One region of the Streptomyces sp. NPDC101227 genome, then DNA from elsewhere that is predicted to be linked to it. Evidence: riboswitches for the same ligand, from Rfam matches in the RefSeq annotation. Region 1 holds a riboswitch; each other region holds the start of a gene.

Region 1 (4,272 bases):
GCCGTCGACGCGTCCACGAGCCGCAAGGCGGATTCCCGTCGGCGCACCGTCCAGGCGTGCAGCGCCAGCAGTGCCAGTACCGCCGCGAATTGGAGCAGCGTCAGAACGGCGGCCGTCGGCAGGTCGAGGAAGTCCGCGGTCTGCCGGTAGATCTCGACCTCCAGGGTCGAGAAGGTGGGCCCGCCCAGGATCTGCACGATGCCGAAGGAGGTGAAGGTGAACAGGAAGACCATCAGCGCCGCGGCGGCAACGGCCGGCCCGAGCGCGGGCAGCGTCACCCTCCGCCAGGCCGCGAACCGCCCGGCTCCCAGCACCCGCGCCGCCTCCTCCTGACGCGGATCGAGCTGCGCCCACAGGCCGCCGACGGTCCGTACGACCACGGCGTAGTTGAAGAAGACATGCGCCAGCAAGATCGCCCACACCGATGTATCGAGGCGGACGCCCCACAGGTCGTCCAGCAGCCCGCCCCGCCCGAGCAGCGCCAGGAAGGCCGAGCCGACGACGACGGTCGGCAGCACGAACGGCACCATCACGACGGCCCGCAGCAGCTGTTTGCCGGGGAAGTCGAAGCGCGCGAAGACGTACGCGCCGGGCAGGGCGATCAGCAGCGTCAGCGCGGTCGAGGCCGCCGCCTGCCAGACGGTGAACCACAGCACGTGGAGCACATCGGGATCGCCCAGCACCGCACCGATCCGGCCGAGCTGCCAGCGCCCGCCGTCCTTCAGCCCCCGCCCGACGATCGCCACCACCGGATAAGCGAAGAACAGCGCGAAGAAGGCGAGCGGCAGGGCCATCAGGCCGAGCCGCACCGCCGTTCCCCTCGCGGGCCTCCTGCGCCGGAGGCGGGTTACTTCAGAACGAGCGAGGACCACTGCTTGATCCACTGTTCGCGGTTCTTGGTGATCGTCTCCGGGGCCAGCGTCGCCGGCTTGTCGATCCGCGCGCCGTACTTGGTGAACAGCGGCGGCACCTTGGCGTCCTTCAGGGCCGGGTTGACGAACATCCGCAGCGGCATGTCCTCCTGGAACTTCCTGCTCAGCAGGAAGTCCAGCAGCGCCTTGCCGCCCTTCTCGTTCTTCGCGCCCTTGAGCAGTCCGCCGAATTCGATCCCCCGGAAGCAGGTGCCGGTCGCGACCCCGGTAGGCGCCTGCCGGGGCTCCGGCTTCTTGCCCAGGACCTCGGCGGGCGGGCTGGAGGCGTAGGAGACCACCAGCGGCTTGTCGCCCTTGCCCTTGGCTGCCGCGGAGCCCGAGAACCGCTCGTTGTACGCCTGTTCCCAGCCGTCGACGACCTCGACGCCGTTGGCCCGGAGCTTCTTCCAGTAGCCCTGCCAGCCGGCCTCGCCGTACTTCGCGATCGTGCCGAGCTGGAAGGCGAGTCCCGGAGAGGAGGTCGCGGAGTTCTCGGTGACGAGCAGCCCCTTGTACCGGGGCTTGATCAGATCGTCGAAGGTCTTCGGCGGCGCGATCTTGTGCCGGGCGAAGTAGGCGCGGTCGTAGTTGACGCAGATGTCACCGTAGTCGAGCGGTGTGACGCGGTGCTTGTCCTTGTCGAGCTGCAGGTAGGCGGGCACCCCGTCCAGGCCCTTGGCCTTGTACGGGCTGAAGATGTCTTCCTTCAGGCCGCGCGAGAGCAAGGTGTTGTCGATGCCGAAGAACACATCGCCCTGCGGATTGCCCTTGGTCAGGATCGCCTGGTTGACGGCCTTGCCCGCATCGCCGCCCGGGAGCCGCTTGATCTTGTAGCCGGTCTCCTTCTCGAAGGCGGCCAGCACCGACTTGGAAGCGGCGAACGAGTCATGGCTGACGAGCGTGACGGTCTTGGCGTCCGCGCTCCCGCCCCCGTCCGGGCCGCCGCACGCGGCGAGTGCGGTCATGCCGACCGCTGCCGCGAGCGCCGTCGCGGTGATCCTGCTGGTGGTGCTCACTGATTTCCTCCTGGCTGGCCAGGAAGAGACGCGGCCCCGCCCGGTGTCCACAGCTCACGACGCCGGGCGACGTGAGGCGAGCGGATCCGGGCAGGGCGCAACAGCATGAGTGACGACCGAACTTCCTACCCGGAATGACCCGGGCGAGGTTCAAGGGTCTGCGGGCACCGTAGGTCTACGACGCTTCCGCACTCTCAGCGCTGTGGCGCTCCCCTGTCGGAATGTGCATTTGTTCGATCACACAGTACCAGCGAGCCCTCAGCGTTCCGAGGCCGCGAGCTGCCCGCAGGCGCCGTCGATCTCCTGGCCGCGGGTGTCCCGGACGGTGACCGGCACGCCGTGCGCCTCGATGGCCCGTACGAACGCCAGCTCGTCCTCGGGCCGCGAGGCGGTCCACTTCGAGCCGGGTGTCGGGTTCAGCGGAATGAGGTTCACATGGACCCGCTTGCCCTTGAGCAGTCGTCCCAGCAGGTCACCGCGCCATGCCTGGTCGTTGATGTCGCGGATCAGGGCGTACTCGATGGAGATCCGCCGGCCAGACTTCTCGGCGTACTCCCACGCCGCGTCCAGCACCTCGCGCACCTTCCAGCGGGTGTTGACGGGGACGAGCGTGTCGCGCAGCTCGTCGTCCGGCGCGTGCAGCGACACCGCGAGCCGGCATTTGAAGCCCTCGTCGGCGAACCGCAGCATCGCCGGGACGAGGCCGACCGTGGAGACCGTGATGCCGCGCTGGGACAGACCCAGGCCGTCGGGCTCGGGGTCGGTCAGCCGCCTGATGGCGCCGACGACGCGCTTGTAGTTGGCGAGCGGCTCGCCCATCCCCATGAAGACGATGTTGGACAGCCGCGCCGGACCGCCCGGCACCTCGCCGTCGCGCAGCGCGCGCATGCCGTCCACGATCTGGTGGACGATCTCGGCGGTGGAGAGGTTACGGTCCAGGCCTGCCTGGCCGGTGGCGCAGAACGGGCAGTTCATCCCGCATCCGGCCTGCGAGGAGATGCACATCGTCACGCGGTCCGGGTAGCGCATCAGGACCGACTCGACGAGCGTGCCGTCGTGCAGCTTCCACAAGGTCTTGCGGGTGGTGTCGTCATCGCACGAGATGTGCCGGACGACGTTCATCAGGTCCGGCAGCAGCTCCGACGCCAGCTTTTCGCGCGCCGCCGCCGGGATGTCGGTCCACTGCGCCGGGTCGTGCGCGTAGCGGGCGAAGTAGTGCTGCGAAAGCTGCTTGGCGCGAAACGGCTTCTCGCCGATCGCGGCCACCGCCTCGCGGCGCTCGACGGGGCTGAGATCGGCAAGGTGGCGCGGGGGCTTCTTGGCTCCGCGCGGCGCGACGAAAGTGAGTTCTCCGGGTGCAGGCATGGTGCATCCAGTGTCGCAGACGCGCGAAGAGGGGCCTGCCACGTAGTGCGGCAGACCCCTCTGAGCGCTGGAACCCCCGCGTATGCAGGGAAAACATGCGGAAGTCGGGCGGGGACCGGAGGACCGGAGCCGTACCGGACGGTGCTTTGCGGAGCGGCCGGCCGGGCGGAGCGGCGGTCAGCCGGAGCCGACGAAGACCACGTACAGCAGCCAGACGACCGGTGCGGTCGGCAGCAGGGAGTCGAGGCGGTCCATGATGCCGCCGTGACCGGGCAGCAGGGTGCCCATGTCCTTGATGCCGAGATCGCGCTTGATCATGGATTCGCCCAGGTCACCCAGGGTGGCGCTGGCCGCGACCGCCAGGCCGAGCAGCAGGCCCTGCCACCAGGCGCCGCCCTTGATCAGGAACTCCATGCACAGGGCGCCGGCGACCATCGCGAAGAGCAGCGCGCCCAGCAGTCCCTCGCGGGTCTTTCCGGGGCTGATGCGCGGCGCGAGCTTGTGCGTGCCGAAACGCCAGCCGACGGCGTACGCCCCGGTGTCGCTGACGACCGTCAGCAACAGGAAGGTCAGCACCCGCTGCGGGCCGTCGTCCTCAGCGGCGAGCATCAGGGCCACGAAGGTCGCCAGGAACGGTACGTAGAACGCGGCGAAGACACCCGCGGTGACGTCCCGCAGATAGTTCTCGGGCGCCTCCGTCATCCGCCAGACCAGGACGGCCAGCGCGGTGAGCGCCATCGCCACCCATGCGCCTTCGGCGCCCCGGACGTATCCGGCGATCACCATGGCGGTGCCGCCGACCGCGAGCGGCACCAGCGGCACCCGGATGTCCTTGCGCTCCGACAGCCGCGAGGTCAGTTCCCACAGACCCACGACGACGGCGACCGCAATGACGCCGACGAAGACGGGCTTGTAGACGAAGAGCGACGCAAGGATGATCGCGCCGAGACCGACGCCGACTCCTATCGCGGCACGCAGAT
Region 2 (4,272 bases), on a different contig from region 1:
ACCTGGGTGTTCAGTCGTGAGCTCCTGCTGGATGGACTGAGCCGGCCTGCCGGCGAGGGGGATGTACGCGTCGAGCCGTCGTCTCCGGAGCGCCTGGGCGATGTCTTCATCAGCCTCCAAGTGGGCGCCGAGCGGGCCCTGTTCCGGGCCGGCGCGCCGCCGCTCGTCGCCTTCCTCGACCGCACCGACCGGCTGGTCCCGCTCGGTGAGGAAGAGGTGTGCGACACCCTCGAGGCCGTACTGGACCGGATCCTCACGGAGGCGCCGGCGGGCTGATCCCGGACCGGCCCGTCCGCCGGTCCCGTCATCGCTTACGGCGCCTGCCGCGTGATCCGTGCCGCCCGGGGCGACCGCCCGTGGCGGTCAACGGTGCACCCGAGGCGGGCCCCGGCACGCCCTCTTCCCGACGATCCGCGGAGACCACCAGCGCCGCCAGTAGCGTTGTCAGCGGCACCGAGGCGACCAGCCCGATGCTGCCCACCAGCGTGCGCACGATTTCTTCCGCGACGACCTCACTCGTCGCGACCGTACCGACGCTGCTCCGGGCGATCGAGAACAGCAGGAGCAACGGCAGCGCCGCCCCCGCATAGGCCAGTACGAGGGTGTTCACGACCGACGCGATGTGATCCCGTCCGATCCGCATCGCGGCGCCGTACAGCTTGCGCCAACTCGCCGACGGGTCCGCCTCCTTGAGCTCCCATACCGCGGCGGTCTGGGTCACCGTCACATCGTCGAGCACGCCCAGCGACCCGATGATGATCCCCGCCAGCAGCAGGCCACGGATCTCGATGTCCGGGTAGAGGCCGTGCACCAGCCCCGTCGTGTCGTCCGTATTGCCCGTCAGCAGAGCCCACCCGGTGAACACCGAACCGAGCAGGCTGATCAGCAGCAGCGAGGCGAGCGTGCCGAGCACCGCCACCGACGTACGGGCCGTCAGACCGTGGCACAGATAGAGCGCGATCAACATGATCGCGCTGCCGCCGACCACCGCCACCACCAGCGGATCGGAACCCTGGAGGATGGCCGGCAGGATGAACAGCGTCAGCACCATGAAGCTCGCCATCAGTGCGACCAGCGCGAGCACCCCGCGCAACCGGCCGACGATCACGACTGCAATCGCGAAGATGGCGGCCAGAACCCACATCGGGAACGTCCGGTCGACATCGCTGACCGAGTACTGCAAATCCTTCGGGGCCCGGGGGGAGTACGACACCACCAAGCCCTGGCCGGTCGTGTAGTGCCGCAAGGCGTCCGGTGTCACCACCGTCTGGAAGGTGCGCCCGGCGTTTTGTCCTGTGATGACCTTGATTGTTGCCCGCTGGCACTTCTTGCCCTTTGGTGCTCCTCCGGACGGAGGCTGCCCCTGCGGCCCCGGTGGCTGCGGCTGCGGCTCGGCGTGCACATCCGCACAGTTCACCTCCTCCACCTTGATCACCCGGGCCTGCTCCGTGGGCTGGTCGAAGCCGACCCCGGACGGCTTGTGCGGGGGCGCGCCGCCCGGCCACAGCACGACCAGGCCGACCACCACGGCGGCCGCGAACGGGATCAGAATCGCCGCGATGACCTTGCGCAGATGGCGTGAGACGGGCGCGGCAGGCCCGTGGCTGTGGGCATGCGAGTGCGCGACGGAATGAGGGTGGGACTCGGGAGGGCTCACACCCCGATCCTTGCAAGAACTCCAGGGGCCCCCTGTTCACCCCGGCATATCGGCCGCTACCGTGGTGGCACCTTTGCAATCGCGGGAGCTCGGAGCACCGGGCTGAGAGGGCGCTGACCTTCGTCCCAGCGACGTTTCACGTGAAACGTCGGCGGACGGAAGCCGCTGCGTCGACCGCCGAACCTGTTACCGGGTAATGCCGGCGTAGGGAGTTGGGTCTTTATGACTCTGCAGGATGCACGCACGCCTGAAAACGCTCAGGACGGCAGCCAGAACGGTGCCGCCAACGGCAGCCAGCCGCTGATCGGCTGGCACAAGGGCTATGTCTCCGGTTCGCGGCCCGATCTGCGGGTCCCCGTCCGGAAGGTGCACCTCACCAACGGCAAGGACGTGACGCTCTATGACACGTCCGGGCCGTACACCGATCCGAACATCGACACCGACGTCCGCCGCGGCCTCGCGCCGCTGCGGGAGAACTGGATCATCGCTCGCGGCGACACGGAGGAGTACGCGGGCCGCCCCATGCGGCCTGAGGACGACGGTCTCAAGCACACCTCGCCGCGCGGCGGCCTCAAGAACCTCGACGCGGTCTTCCCCGGCCGCCCGCGCCAGCCGCGCCGCGGCCGGGGCGGCGCCGCGGTGACCCAGCTCGCCTACGCCCGGCGTGGCGAGATCACCGCGGAGATGGAGTACGTCGCCATCCGCGAGAACGTCAGCCCCGAGTTCGTACGGGACGAGATCGCGGCCGGCCGCGCCGTACTGCCGGCCAACGTCAACCACCCGGAGATCGAGCCGATGATCATCGGCAAGAACTTCCTGGTGAAGGTCAACGCCAACATCGGCAACTCCGCCGTCACCTCCTCCATCGAGGAGGAGGTGGACAAGATGACCTGGGCCACCAAGTGGGGCGCCGACACGGTCATGGACCTCTCCACGGGACGCAACATCCACACCACCCGCGAGTGGGTGCTGCGCAACTCCCCCGTCCCCATCGGCACCGTCCCGCTCTACCAGGCTCTGGAGAAGGTCGACGGCAAGGCCGAGGAGCTGACCTGGGAGATCTACAAGGACACCGTCATCGAGCAGGCCGAACAGGGCGTCGACTACATGACGGTGCACGCGGGCGTGCTGCTCCGCTACGTCCCGCTCACCGCCCGCCGTAAGACGGGCATCGTCTCCCGCGGCGGCTCGATCATGGCCGCCTGGTGCCTGGCCCACCATCAGGAGTCGTTCCTCTACACGCACTTCGAGGAGCTCTGCGAGATCCTCGCCTCCTACGACGTCACCTACTCGCTCGGCGACGGCCTGCGCCCCGGCTCCATCGCGGATGCCAACGACGAGGCCCAGTTCGCGGAGCTGCGGACGCTCGGTGAGCTCAACACCATCGCCAAGCGGCACGGCGTCCAGACGATGATCGAGGGCCCGGGACACGTCCCGATGCACAAGATCAAGGAGAACATCGACCTCCAGCAGGAGATCTGCGAGGAGGCCCCGTTCTACACGCTCGGCCCGCTGACCACCGACATCGCGCCCGCCTATGACCACATCACGTCCGGAATCGGCGCCGCGATGATCGCCTGGTGGGGCACCGCGATGCTCTGCTACGTCACGCCCAAGGAGCACCTGGGCCTGCCCGACCGTGATGACGTCAAGACCGGCGTCATCACGTACAAGATCGCGGCCCATGCGGCGGACCTTGCCAAGGGCCACCCGGGCGCGCAGGACTGGGACGACGCCCTCTCCGACGCGCGCTTCGAGTTCCGCTGGGAGGACCAGTTCAACCTGGCCCTCGACCCGGACACCGCCCGTGCCTTCCACGACGCGACCCTGCCCGCCGAACCGGCGAAGACGGCCCATTTCTGCTCGATGTGCGGCCCGAAGTTCTGCTCGATGAAGATCAGCCGGAGCATCACCGAGCAGTTCGGTGGCGAGGCGGACGCGTCGCCCGAGGAGATCGAGGCGGGGATGCTCGAGAAGTCCAAGGAGTTCGCGGCCAGCGGGAACCGGGTGTATCTGCCGATGGCGGACTGACACCCGTAGAGGACCAGCACTGCGCGGGCCGGCGCCGCTCCGAGGCGGAAGGATGCCTGGGGGCGACGCCAGTCCGTGTGGGCGCCGCAGAACAATCGGCCGGGGCTGTCGCCGAAGCGGGCGCCCCGGCCGTCGCCGCCGGTCCGGCCTACTCCGGTGATCCCCCGCCCGGACCCTGCCCCGCACCCGATTCCCCGTACTCCGGGCTCGTGAAATCCGGGCTGGAATAGCGCGGACGCGACCCCGATGAGCCGCTGTCGGGGCTCGAGAACGTGGGGCGGGTGTAACCGAGGGTCGGGATGCGGTGTTGGGGGGCGGGCTGGGGGACGTACCGGACGGGGTCCGGATCCGCGTCCGGGGAGGGGTCGGTGAGGGCCTCGCGGAGAAAGGGCAGGAGACCGCGTTCGAGGAGGGCGTGGCGCCAGGCGTCGCGGGCGCGGTCGAGGTCCATGGTCAGGAGTTCCTGCGCTCTGGAGGCGCGGGAGGACGTCGAACCGTTGCGCAGGGCCGTGATGACGAGGCCTGCCATCGCAACGAGGGCGCCGGCCGCTGTCAGGGCGGCGAATATCCAGCCGACGCTGATC
Region 3 (4,272 bases), on a different contig from region 1:
GTGCCCGCCTCGGCGATCGCGGCGTCCACCTCGGCCTCGGCGTGCGTGGAGCGGCCTATCAGGACGTCCTGGCCGAGGATGGCGCGGGCGGCGGGGACCGGCAGGTCGCCCTGGCCGAGGTGCAGGACATCGCTGCCGATGGCATGGGCGACGTCCGCGCGGTCGTTGACGGCCAGCAGCTTGCCGTGCCGCCGGCAGGCGTCCGCGAAGACCTCGAGATGGCGCAGCTCCTCGCCGGCCTCCATGCCCTTGTCGCGCAGCTGGACGATGTCCACGCCCGAGGCGAGCACCGCGTCCAGGAACTGCGCCAGGTCGCCCTGCCGCTTGCGGGCGTCCGTGCAGAGGTAGAGCCGGGCGTCGGCGAGGGCCTGTCGTGCGGTGGTCATCGGGCGGCTTTCCCCCCAGGTCGGGGGCGTACGGGCCGGGGGCCCCGGCACGTACGCCCCGGTGCGGTTACGGATTCGGGTGCGGTGGCGTCAGACGGCGAGCGCCTGCGCCCGGCGCTTCACCTCCGTGCCGCGATTCTCGCGCAGCGCCTGCGCCGGGGTACCGGGCAGGGTCTCGTCGGGCGTGAAGAGCCATTCGAGCATCTCGTCGTCGGCGAAGCCGTCGTCGCGCAGCAGCGTCAGCGTGCCGACGAGGCCCTTGACGACCTTGCCTTCCTTGATGAAATCGGCGGGCACCTGAAGCGCCCGGTTCTCGCCGCGGCGCACCGCGATCAGCTGGCCCTCCTTGACCAGCTGCCGGACGCGCGTCACCTCGACGCCGATCTCTTCGGCGATGTCGGGGAGGGTGAGCCAGGCGGGGACGAGTCCATCGATGTTTGCGTCAATCTCGGTCACAGGACAAGCGTGCCATCTCGCACTGACAGTCGGTAGCCGGGCATCGCCATCAGGGGCGTGCGGCACCCCGGAGGGTGACGCCCCGGCGCGCCCGCGCGATTACGCTCCGCCACCACACGCCCGCTTTCGCGCCCCCGGCAGCGCCCCGTCAGCGCATCGCGGTCTTCAGCGGCAGCGCGGCGTCCGCGGCCCGGACCCGGTCGAGGGCGGCGCCCTTCTCGATGAGCTTGCGTCCCTGGGCCAGGTCCCGGGGGCGCCCGACCGCCAGCAGCGCCACCAGTTGGCCCCGGCGCAGCCACAGCACCGACCAGGAGGCGCCGGCCGGGTCGCCGCGCCAGATCATCTCGTCGGCGGCCTCGTGATGCCCGGCGTACTGCACGAACCGGCCGAACTGCTCGGACCAGAAGTACGGGACCGGGTCGTAGACCACGCCCTCGGCCTCCCCGCGCGCGATGTTCTCGGCGACCGTACGGGGGCCCTGGAGGGCGTTGTCCCAGTGGTGGATCAGCAGGCGGCGGCCGTAGCGGGCCGAGGGGAAGGAGGCGCAGTCGCCGACCGCGTACACATCGGGGACGGAGGCACGCAGCTGCTCGTCGGCGAGTACGGAGCCGTCCTCGGGCGACAGGGCGACGCCGGAGCCGGCCAGCCAGCCGGTCGCGGGCCGGGCGCCGATGCCGACGACCACGGCGTCGGCAGGGAGCGTGCTGCCGTCCTCTAGCGTCACCGCGCCCGGCTCGACGGCGGCGACCCGGGCTCCGGTGCGCAGCTCGGCCCCGGCGTCCGCGTACCAGTCGGTCATATGGGCGGCAACCTCGGCGGGCAGCGCGCCGGCCAGCGGGCGGTCGGCGGCCTCGACGACGGTGACCGAGCAGCCCGCCTCGCGGGCCGCGGTCGCGAATTCGGCGCCGATCCAGCCCGCGCCGACGACCACGATCTCGTGCCGGGCGGCGAGCACCGGCCGCAGCCGCTCGGCGTCGTCGAGGGTGCGCAGCAGATGGACACCCGGCACCCCCTCGCTGCCCGGCAGCAGGACGGGCTCGGCGCCGGTCGCGAGCACCGCGTAGTCGTAGGCGATCGGGCCCTCGGCCGTGTCGGCCTCATGGGCGTCCGGGCGCAGCGCGGTGACCGGGCGGCTGAGGTGCAGTTCGATGCCGAGGGCGGCGAAGTCGACGTCGAAGGCGGCGCCGTCGGCCTTGCCGAGCAGCAGCGCCTTGGACAGCGGCGGGCGGTCGTAGGGCTGGTGGGGCTCGTCGCCGAGCAAGGTGATCGCGCCGCGCCAGCCCGCCTCGCGCAGCGCGACCGCGGTCTGCACCCCCGCGATTCCCGCGCCGGCGATCACGACGCGCGGCGTGTGGTCAGGGGCCTGGGAGGACGTGCTCTGCTCGCTCACCCGCTCACTGTAGGACGGCGGGGGAGGCCGCTCGCAGCAGCACGCAACGAGATCTCTGACACAGCGTCACGGACGGTGACGCCGGGGCGCCGCCCCCGGGCGCTCCCTTACGGCGCGTCGCGGCCCCGTATTAGGGTGACGGATACACGCACTCGCGGGAGCCCGGACGTACCGGGCTGAGAGGGAGGCTGGCCGGCCTCCGACCGTACGAACCTGATCCGGGTCATGCCGGCGAAGGGAGGGGCTGGACGCTCATGCATCCACCTGCCACATCACCCGTTCCCACCAGGGGCCACCCCGATGTCCTGGTCATCGGGGGCGGCATCATCGGCCTGGTCACCGCCTGGCGGGCGACCGGCCGGGGACTGACGGCCGCGGTCGTCGACCCCGCGCCCGGTGGCGGCGCCGCCCGGGTCGCGGCCGGCATGCTGGCCGCGGTCACCGAACTCCACTACGGCGAACAGACCCTGCTCGGCCTCAACCTGGCCTCCGCGCGGCGGTATCCGGACTTCACCGCCGAGCTGGAGGAGGCCAGCGGGCAGCGGATCGGATACCGGCGGTGCGGCACCCTGGCCGTGGCGCTGGACGCCGACGACCGTGCCCATCTGCGCGAACTGCACGCCCTGCAGACCCGGTCCGGGCTGGACTCCCAGTGGCTGTCGGGACGCGAATGCCGCCGCCTGGAGCCGATGCTGGCCCCCGGTGTACGCGGCGGCCTCCGGGTCGACGGCGACCACCAGGTCGATCCGCGCCTCCTGGCGAGCGCCCTGCTGATCGCCTGCGAGCGCGCCGGCGTGGCTTTCCACCGGGAATGGGCGGAGCGTCTGACGGTCGACGGCGGGCGCGCCACCGGCGTCGAACTCGCCGGCGGCGAGCGGCTGCCGGCCGGTCAGGTCGTGCTGGCCGGGGGCAGCTGGAGCGGGCGGCTGACCGGGGTGCCCGAGGCCGTGCTGCCGCCGGTGCGGCCGGTCAAGGGGCAGGTGCTGCGGCTGCGCCTGCCGCGGATGCCGGCCGGCAGCCCCGCCTTCCTGTCGCGCACCGTACGGGCCGTCGTCCGGGGCAATCCCCTCTACCTGGTGCCGCGCGAAAACGGCGAGCTGGTCCTCGGCGCCACCAGCGAGGAGCAGGGCTGGGACACCACCGTCACCGCGGGCGGCGTCTACGAGCTGCTGCGGGACGCGCACGAGCTGGTCCCCGGCATCACCGAGCTGCCGCTCGTCGAGACCTGCGCGGGGCTGCGCCCCACCTCCCCCGACAACGCCCCGCTGCTCGGCCCGTCCGCGCTGCCCGGCCTCCACCTGGCCACCGGGCACTTCCGCAACGGCGTCCTGCTGACGCCGGTGACCGGCGACGCGATGGCCGAGGCGCTGGCCACCGGACGCCTGCCGGAAGAGGCCCGCCCGTTCTCCCCCGCGCGCTTCACCGCCCAAGGCGCCGAGCGCGCCCGCGTCCCAGAGGAGCAGCCCGTATGACCGCGCCCCCTTCCACCGTGTCGGTGTCCGTCAACGGCGAGGCCCGCGAGATCCCCGGGGGCCTGACCCTCGACCGCCTGGTCGCGACCCTGACCGCGGCGCCCTCCGGGGTGGCCGCCGCGCTCAACGAAACCGTGGTGCCGCGCACCCAGTGGCCCACCACCCCGCTCGGCGACGGCGACCGCGTCGAGGTGCTCACCGCGGTCCAGGGAGGCTGATCCGCAGACATGGCCGACGATCTGCTCACCATCGGCGACACCGCCTTCACCTCCCGGCTCATCATGGGCACCGGCGGCGCCCCCAGCCTCGACGTCATGGAGCGGGCGCTGCTCGCCTCCGGTACGGAACTGACCACGGTCGCCATGCGGCGGCTGGACCCGAGCGTGCAGGGCTCGGTGCTGTCCGTACTGGAACGGCACGCGATCCGGGTGCTGCCGAACACCGCGGGCTGCTTCACCGCGGGCGAGGCGGTGCTCACCGCCCGGCTGGCCCGGGAGGCGCTCGGTACCGACTGGGTCAAGCTCGAGGTCGTCGCCGACGAGCGCACCCTGCTGCCCGACCCGATCGA

What was found. Region 1 has a riboswitch for thiamine pyrophosphate ahead of ACIRPT_RS29630 (thiamine ABC transporter substrate binding subunit). Riboswitches for the same ligand answer to the same signal wherever they lie in the genome.
Region 2: it holds a riboswitch for thiamine pyrophosphate, as region 1 does, so the genes downstream of both, thiC (phosphomethylpyrimidine synthase ThiC) here and ACIRPT_RS29630 (thiamine ABC transporter substrate binding subunit) in region 1, are expected to answer to the same signal.
Region 3: it holds a riboswitch for thiamine pyrophosphate, as region 1 does, so the genes downstream of both, thiO (glycine oxidase ThiO) here and ACIRPT_RS29630 (thiamine ABC transporter substrate binding subunit) in region 1, are expected to answer to the same signal.

Annotation. Positions count from the first base shown of each region.
Region 1 is NZ_JBIWOD010000015.1:93,362-97,633, forward strand. It holds gene ACIRPT_RS29625 (ABC transporter permease) at 1-872, opposite strand, end outside; gene ACIRPT_RS29630 (thiamine ABC transporter substrate binding subunit) at 848-1,927, opposite strand; TPP riboswitch at 2,032-2,152, opposite strand; gene rlmN (23S rRNA (adenine(2503)-C(2))-methyltransferase RlmN) at 2,186-3,292, opposite strand; gene ACIRPT_RS29640 (phosphatidate cytidylyltransferase) at 3,470-4,272, opposite strand, start outside.
Region 2 is NZ_JBIWOD010000005.1:54,002-58,273, forward strand. It holds gene ACIRPT_RS12615 (SsgA family sporulation/cell division regulator) at 1-276, shown strand, start outside; gene ACIRPT_RS12620 (YibE/F family protein) at 305-1,657, opposite strand; TPP riboswitch at 1,729-1,885, shown strand; gene thiC (phosphomethylpyrimidine synthase ThiC) at 1,880-3,688, shown strand; gene ACIRPT_RS12630 (hypothetical protein) at 3,837-4,272, opposite strand, start outside.
Region 3 is NZ_JBIWOD010000023.1:105,072-109,343, forward strand. It holds gene thiE (thiamine phosphate synthase) at 1-386, opposite strand, end outside; gene ACIRPT_RS36120 (Rv2175c family DNA-binding protein) at 477-842, opposite strand; gene ACIRPT_RS36125 (NAD(P)/FAD-dependent oxidoreductase) at 991-2,232, opposite strand; TPP riboswitch at 2,377-2,489, shown strand; gene thiO (glycine oxidase ThiO) at 2,487-3,704, shown strand; gene thiS (sulfur carrier protein ThiS) at 3,701-3,922, shown strand; gene ACIRPT_RS36140 (thiazole synthase) at 3,932-4,272, shown strand, end outside.